2 regions of the Rhodoferax sp. P1_F3 genome follow, and region 2 is predicted to be linked to the other one. Evidence: predicted binding sites of a transcription regulator. Region 2 holds the regulator's gene; the other holds the start of a gene.

Region 1 (3,401 bases), on a different contig from region 2:
CACTGAGCCATTTGGCGGCGGTGGCCCGTGAGTGCATGCGCCCGCAAGATACCTTGGCCCGCTATGGCGGTGAAGAGTTTGTGATCTTGTTGCCCGATACGCCACTGGACAAGGGCATCGAGGCCATGACCCGCTTGCAGCGCGAGCTCACCAAGCGGTTTTTCCTGGCGGGTACTGAAAAACTGTTGATTACGTTCAGCGCTGGTGTGGCGCAACTGGCTGCGGATGAAGAACCGGCCAACGCGATTCGCCGTGCCGACCAGGCCATGTACCTGGCCAAGCGCGCAGGCAAAAACCGGGTGCTGGGCGCCTAAAGCGCGACGGTGTAACCAAGGGGCTGTGATGGGTTATTTGTTACTGGGTTTGCTGGTGTTCTTGGGTGTGCACTCGGTGCGCATGGTGTCTGACAGCTGGCGCACCCAGGCATTGGCCCGCTGGGGCGAGGGCACTTACAAAGGCGTGTATTCCCTGTTGGCCGCCGCAGGCCTGGCGCTCATCGTTTGGGGATTCGGCGTGGCCCGCGAAACCCCGATGGTGCTGTGGACCCCGCCCGCGGGCATGCGGCATCTGGCGGCCCTGCTCACGCTGCTGGCCTTTGTTTTATTGGCGGCAGCCTATGTGCCTTCCAACGCCATCAAGGCACGTTTTCACCACCCCATGGTGCTAGCCGTTAAAGCCTGGGCGCTGGCGCACCTGTTGGCCAATGGCAACCTGGCGCATGTTGTGTTGTTTGGCGCCTTTCTGTTCTGGGCCGTGGTCAACTTCATCGCCTGCCGCCGGCGTGACCGGGCGTTGGGCACTGCGTACCCGGCAGGTACCGCATGGGGCACGGGCGTCACCGTGGTGGTGGGTGTGGCAGCCTGGGCTTTATTTGCCTTTGTGCTGCATGGTCTGCTGATTGGTATTCGCCCCATCGGCTGACCTATTGGGAGGTTCTAGCGGGTCAGCACCCACTGGATGACGAACTTGGCGGCAAAGCCCACCATGCCAAAGGCCAGCCCCAAAAACAGCACAAAGGTGCCGAATTTGCCTGCCTTGGATTCCCACGCCAGCTGCCCAATGATGAACAGCATGTAGAGCATAAAACCGCCCACCCCAAAGGTGAGGCCAAAGCTGGCGATTTGCTCTTCGGTAAAGCCAAACATCAGCGGTGTCCGGGGCGGACGTAGGGAGCGGAATAGCCTTCTCTGGCAGGCAATGCTGAGGCGTCCACCAGCTCGCGGTAGGCATGCCAGCTGGCATGGCCCAGCATGGGTATTACCGGAATCAAGCCCAGCAACAGCGACCCCAGCCCCAACAAGGTGAACCCCATGATGAGGGCTGCCCACAGGGCCATGGGCACAGGGTTGGCCAGGACCGTTCGCCAACTGGTCAACACTGCTTGCATCAACGTGACACGGCGGTCCAGCAGCAGGGGCATGGAGACCACACTGGAGGCAAACAGGGGTGCTGCCAGCACCCCACCCAGTGCCAACCACAGCTCAAACAGCCAGCTGTCGGGCGCCAGCACGACGTGGTGTACAAACTCCAGGGGTGTATTCACTGGCACAGGGGCCAGCAGGGTGATCAGCGCGGCAGAGGTGAGTACCCAGCCAGTGGCAGCGAGGGCCAGCAGTGCGCCAAATTGCACCATGCACCAGTAGTCGTTGCCCCATTTGTTGAAATGGCTGTCCTGCCAGTTCAGCCAGGTCTTGGCCACTACCTGCCAGTCTGCAGTTTCCTTGCGCTCCAGCGCGCGGCTCAGGGCATACAGGCTGGTGGCCAGCACGGGTGCCACCACCAGAAAACCGGAGAGGGCGCCGGCCAGCAGCCAAAAACGGTGGTGTGCCACCGCCACAATGGCGGCTCCGAATGCGGCCAGCACCAAGCCATGGGCAAAACTCACCCAACCCGCACGCAGCATGTCATGCCACGCCAGCCCCAACCACATTAGGGGGCGCATCAGGGTGATGGTGCGGATGGGTGGGGGTGAAAATGGGGTGGTCATGGTGGTGAACCCATGCTATCCAGTCTAGACCCGGAGCAGCCCCTAAATTTTGATGGAGATCAAGGGCCCACCGCATAATAAAAAGCTAACCCTTTGAGGATTGCTTATGCCCCGCCCCGTTCTGGATGAATCCCACATCCACCCCGCCATCCGTGAACGCATTGCCGGGCACCACCAGGACATTGTTCAAGAAGTGCAGGCCGCGGTCGCTGCGCATGCGGTGGTGGTGGTTGGCATGGGGCTGAACCCCATGCCCAAGAAAGCGCGTGCGGCGCTGGACGCGGCCGGTGTGGCCTACACCTACCTGGAATACGGCAACTACCTCAACACATGGCGCCGTCGTACGGCACTGAAACTGTGGACCGGCTGGCCCACATTTCCCATGGTGTTTGTCAAAGGCACGCTGGTAGGTGGTGCCACCGACGTGCAGGCTCTGATTGCCAGCGGCGAACTCAAGACGCTGCTCGCCTGACTGACTTGAGCTTATTTGCGCTCACCACCGCCCCGGTGGCCGCCCATGCGGGCGTGCTCTTCGTCAAACAGTTTTTTCTGCTCGGGGCTTAGCACGGCGTAGAACGTCTTGGTCGCTTCGTCGCGCTTGTCCATTTGGACTTGCATGTCGGCCATGTGCTGGGTGCGCAGGGCGCGGACTTTGTCCAGGCGCTCGGGCGTGCTCAGCTTGTCCAGCTCGGCGCGGTCGGGGCGTTGCTGGGCGCCACGGGCTGGCGGCTTCATGGCGGCGGTGAAAGTGGTCCAGGCGCCTTCTTGTGCAGCTGTGATCTTCAGCTTCGTTTTGAGTTCAGCCACACGTTTGGCGTGCATTTCTTCCATCTTGGCAGGGTCCATGCGCTGGTGGTGTTCCATGCGGGGCTTGCCATCGGCGGCGGCATCGGGGGTCGGCTTTTGCGCCATCACCGAAAAGCCTGCACCAGCCAACAGACTGGCAACGACGAGAGATTTGAAAACAGGTTTCATGGGGTGTTCCTTTGGTCATCTGCCTGCAGCGGGTATCGCATCAGGTTGAAAGCAAGTGTGCGAGGGCTGTGTATCCGCCCCATTGCGCCGCCATGTGGGTTTGTAAAGTTGCGTGAAAATGCAGGGTCTATAGAAATGGGTCAAAAGTGTTCAAAAACATGATGGTGTACCGCCTGGTGTCGGCATGGTCGACAACGCAGGCGCAGTTGGAAGAGGCGCTGGATGGCGCGCGGTTTGTGGAATGTGGCGCCAGCCAAGAGAAATCGGTGGGCTGGACCGAACCCCGGGGCCAGGCCCACGGCCCCTTGGTGGAGATCGTGGGCGGCCAGTGGCTGCTCAAGCTCGTGATCGAGGTCAAGAGCGTGCCCGGCTCGGTGGTCAAGCGCAAGGTGCAGGAACAACTGCAGCAAATCGAGGCCACCACGGGCCGCAAGCCCGG
Region 2 (3,401 bases):
GAACGCCGCTGAAACCCAACAGCGCTTTGCAATCGCGGTGGAAGGGCTGCCCGGGCTGGCGGTGGCGTCTGAGCCCGCGATTGAGATTGACGCCACCCAGTCGCGCTGGGTTGCCGTGCGCGTGCAACTGCCTTATGAAGGTGCTGCGGCTGGCTCGCACCCCTTCCATTTCACGGTGACCGCAGAGCAGGGCGGTGCCCAGGTTACCGAAAAATCCGTGTTTATTGTTCCCCGTTAAGGAGATTTTTATGTCCGATTCCGCAACAATTGATTCGCGCCCCTGGTGGCAATTTGGTCATGTGTGGCTGGTGGTGTCTGGGCCATTGACCGTGGTGATCGCGAGCTTCTTCACCTTCTACCTTGCGGCGGTGGGAACCGACCCACTGGTCGATGAGAACTACTACCAAAAGGGCGTGGAGATCAACCGTACCTTGTCGGATGCTCCGCAAAGTCTGGCGCCTGCCATGCAGGCGCGTAACCATGCGGCGACTGGGGTGGTAGATCCCGTCATGGTGCCCAAAGCGCCCTGACCGGGGTGCGCGAAAGGAGTTCTATGCGCGGCAAATGGATGGCCATTGTCTGGCCGGCCTTTTTGATGGCTTGCGTGCTGGAGATACTGGTGTTCGCACTGATAGACCCACAGGATTTGCAGTGGCTGGGTCTTCCCCTGGAACTCTCACGCAAGGGCGTCTACACCTTGTTTTTTTTCACGTTCTGGGCCGTGACGTCGGTCTCCAGCATACTCACCGCGGTACTCAGCCTGAGTGCTGCCGAGATCAACGAAGAATAAAGATCAGCTGCAGATCTTGGGATTGACGATGTCCTTGAGTGCATCGGTGTTGAGAATGCGCACGTGGCGCTGCTTCACCTCCACAATGCCGTCGTCCACAAACTTGGAAAAGGTGCGGCTTACGGTCTCCAACTTCAGACCCAGGTAGCTGCCGATTTCCTCGCGTGTCATGCGCAAGACCAATTCCGACTGTGAAAAGCCCCGTGCATGCAGGCGCTGCACCAGGTTCAGCAAAAATGCCGCCAGACGCTCCTCGGCCCGCATGCTGCCCAGCAGCAACATGACCCCGTTCTCGCGCACGATCTCGCGGCTCATGATCTTGTGCACATGGCGCTGTAGCGCGTTTACTTCGCGTGAGAGTTCTTCAATGCGGTCAAACGGCATGACGCAGACCTCTGCATCTTCCAGCGCAACTGCATCGCAACTGTGGCGCTCGTTCACGATGCCATCCAGCCCAATGACTTCACCCGCCATTTGAAAGCCAGTCACCTGGTCGCGGCCATCTTCCGAGGCCACGCAGGTTTTGAAGAAGCCGGTGCGAATGGCGTACAGGCTGGTAAAGCGCTCTCCACTGCGAAACAGGGTGTCGCCGCGTTTGACCTTGCGCCGGCTGGCCACCACGTCGTCAATGCGGTCCAGCTCGCTGGGGCTCAGGCCCAAGGGCATGCACAGCTCGCGCAAATTGCAGTTGGAGCACGCCACTTTGATGGTCTGCGGGCTCAGAGGCGCCGTAGACACAGGCGTAATGGCGATCGGCGTTTGGGCCTCGCCTGGTTTTCCGGTCCGCATAGTTGTTTCAAACATGGTATTCCCCTGATGCAAGTCAATTATCCGCCTAGCCAAGCGCGGGCGGCTTGATTTGGATCAAGGTCACGCTTCGCGGTTTGCGTCACAGTTGCTGCGTTAGATGGAGCATTCATGAACGCTGTCGCCGAACCCACCTCTGTACCCGAAGGATTGTTGACCCGTTTTGACGTTTCAGGGCCGCGTTACACCTCGTACCCTACCGCAGACCGCTTTGTGGAGGCTTTTACGGCCGATGACTATGCGCAGGCACTGTCACAACGCCGTAGCGGGGCCGCGGCGCTGGCGCTGGCGCTGTCCCTGTATGTGCACATTCCGTTTTGCGAGTCGCTGTGCTACTACTGCGCCTGCAACAAAATCATCACCAAACACCATGACCGCGCCGCGCCCTATCTGCGCTACCTGAGCCGCGAGGTGGACCTGCATACGGCCCTCATTGGCCGCGGACAGGCTGTCAGCCAGTTGCATTTGGGCGGCGGCAGCCCTACTTTTTTGAATGATGACGAGCTGCGCGAGCTCATGGGCATGTTGCGGCGCAACTTCAATCTCGCACCTGGTGGCGAGTATTCCATCGAAGTGGACCCGCGCACGATTGACGCACGGCGCCTGGACACCCTGGCCGAACTGGGCTTCAACCGCCTGAGCTTTGGTGTGCAGGACTTTGACCCCACCGTGCAAAAGGCGGTGCACCGGGTGCAACCGGCCGAGCAGGTGTTTGCGTTGGTAGAGGCCGCCCGGGCCCGTGGCTTTGAGTCCATCAATGTTGATTTGATTTACGGCCTGCCGCAGCAAAGCCCCGAGTCGTTCGACCGCACGCTGGCGCAGGTCAACCAGCTGCGCCCCGACCGCATCGCCCTGTATGCCTACGCCCATTTGCCCGAGCGCTTCAAGCCTCAGCGGCGCATTGCCACCGTCACCTTGCCCAGCGCAGCCTCCAAGGTGTCCATGCTCTCGCGCTCGTTGGCGGCCTTCATGGGGGCGGGCTATGTCTATGTGGGCATGGACCACTTTGCCTTGCCCCAAGACGCGCTGGCCGTGGCCAAGCGGCAAGGGCGGCTGCACCGCAACTTTCAGGGCTACAGCACCCAGCCCGATTGCGACCTGATCGCACTGGGCGTGTCTGCCATTGGTCGCATTGGCGCTACCTACAGCCAAAACGCCAAGACGCTGGACGAGTACTACGACTACCTGGACCAGGGACGTTTCCCCGTGGTGCGCGGCTTGGCCGTGACGCGCGATGACTTGGTGCGCCGCGCTGTCATCATGGCGCTGATGTGCCAGGGCCAGCTGCAGTTCGAGTCCATCAATCTGGCCTTTCTGGTGGAGTTCAAAAGCTACTTTGCCGCCGAAATGAAAGCCCTGGAGACACTGGTAGAGCAGGGCCTGGTGACGGTGGATGCCAGCGGCATCCAGGTCACCGCACAGGGCTGGTTCTTTGTGCGTGCGGTGGCCATGGTGTTTGACAAGTACCTGCAGACGGACCGTACCCGAGCCCGCTTTTCCAAGATCATTTAGCATCGTCGGATGCAAGCTTCTCTGGCGCTCACCGCCCTGATGATGGGCCTGGTGGGCGGTCCCCACTGCGTGGCCATGTGTGGAGCGGCCTGTGCCGGCATCGGGCAGGCGGCCGGCCCGCGCCAGACGTCTGCACTTCTGGGCTTTCAACTCGGCCGTGTACTGGGCTACTCAGCTTTGGGCGCGCTGGCAGCTGGTTCTATGCAGGGCCTGGGCTGGCTCACGGTGCAAAGTGCTGCGCTGCGCCCCGTGTGGTCCATGGTGCATGTGGCCGCGCTGGTGCTGGGCTTGC

The links. The regulator FNR, encoded in region 2, switches genes on or off when oxygen is low (the NO sensors DNR and NnrR bind a similar motif). The targets are predictions, from matches to a motif close to TTGATNNNNATCAA.
Region 1: a site for FNR is predicted at 2,037-2,050, ahead of AC1DZ5_RS04435 (DUF2189 domain-containing protein). Genes of this name have one in related genera too.

Annotation. Positions count from the first base shown of each region.
Region 1 is NZ_JBFUBO010000002.1:374,334-377,734, forward strand. It holds gene AC1DZ5_RS04420 (GGDEF domain-containing protein) at 1-314, shown strand, start outside; gene AC1DZ5_RS04425 (NnrU family protein) at 343-921, shown strand; gene AC1DZ5_RS04430 (DUF2788 domain-containing protein) at 936-1,145, opposite strand; gene AC1DZ5_RS04435 (DUF2189 domain-containing protein) at 1,145-1,987, opposite strand; gene AC1DZ5_RS04440 (glutaredoxin) at 2,094-2,459, shown strand; gene AC1DZ5_RS04445 (Spy/CpxP family protein refolding chaperone) at 2,471-2,962, opposite strand; gene AC1DZ5_RS04450 (recombination-associated protein RdgC) at 3,109-3,401, shown strand, end outside.
Region 2 is NZ_JBFUBO010000006.1:263,133-266,533, forward strand. It holds gene ccoG (cytochrome c oxidase accessory protein CcoG) at 1-238, shown strand, start outside; gene AC1DZ5_RS12035 (FixH family protein) at 249-530, shown strand; gene AC1DZ5_RS12040 (hypothetical protein) at 554-790, shown strand; gene fnr (fumarate/nitrate reduction transcriptional regulator Fnr) at 794-1,513, opposite strand; gene hemN (oxygen-independent coproporphyrinogen III oxidase) at 1,709-3,109, shown strand; gene AC1DZ5_RS12055 (sulfite exporter TauE/SafE family protein) at 3,119-3,401, shown strand, end outside.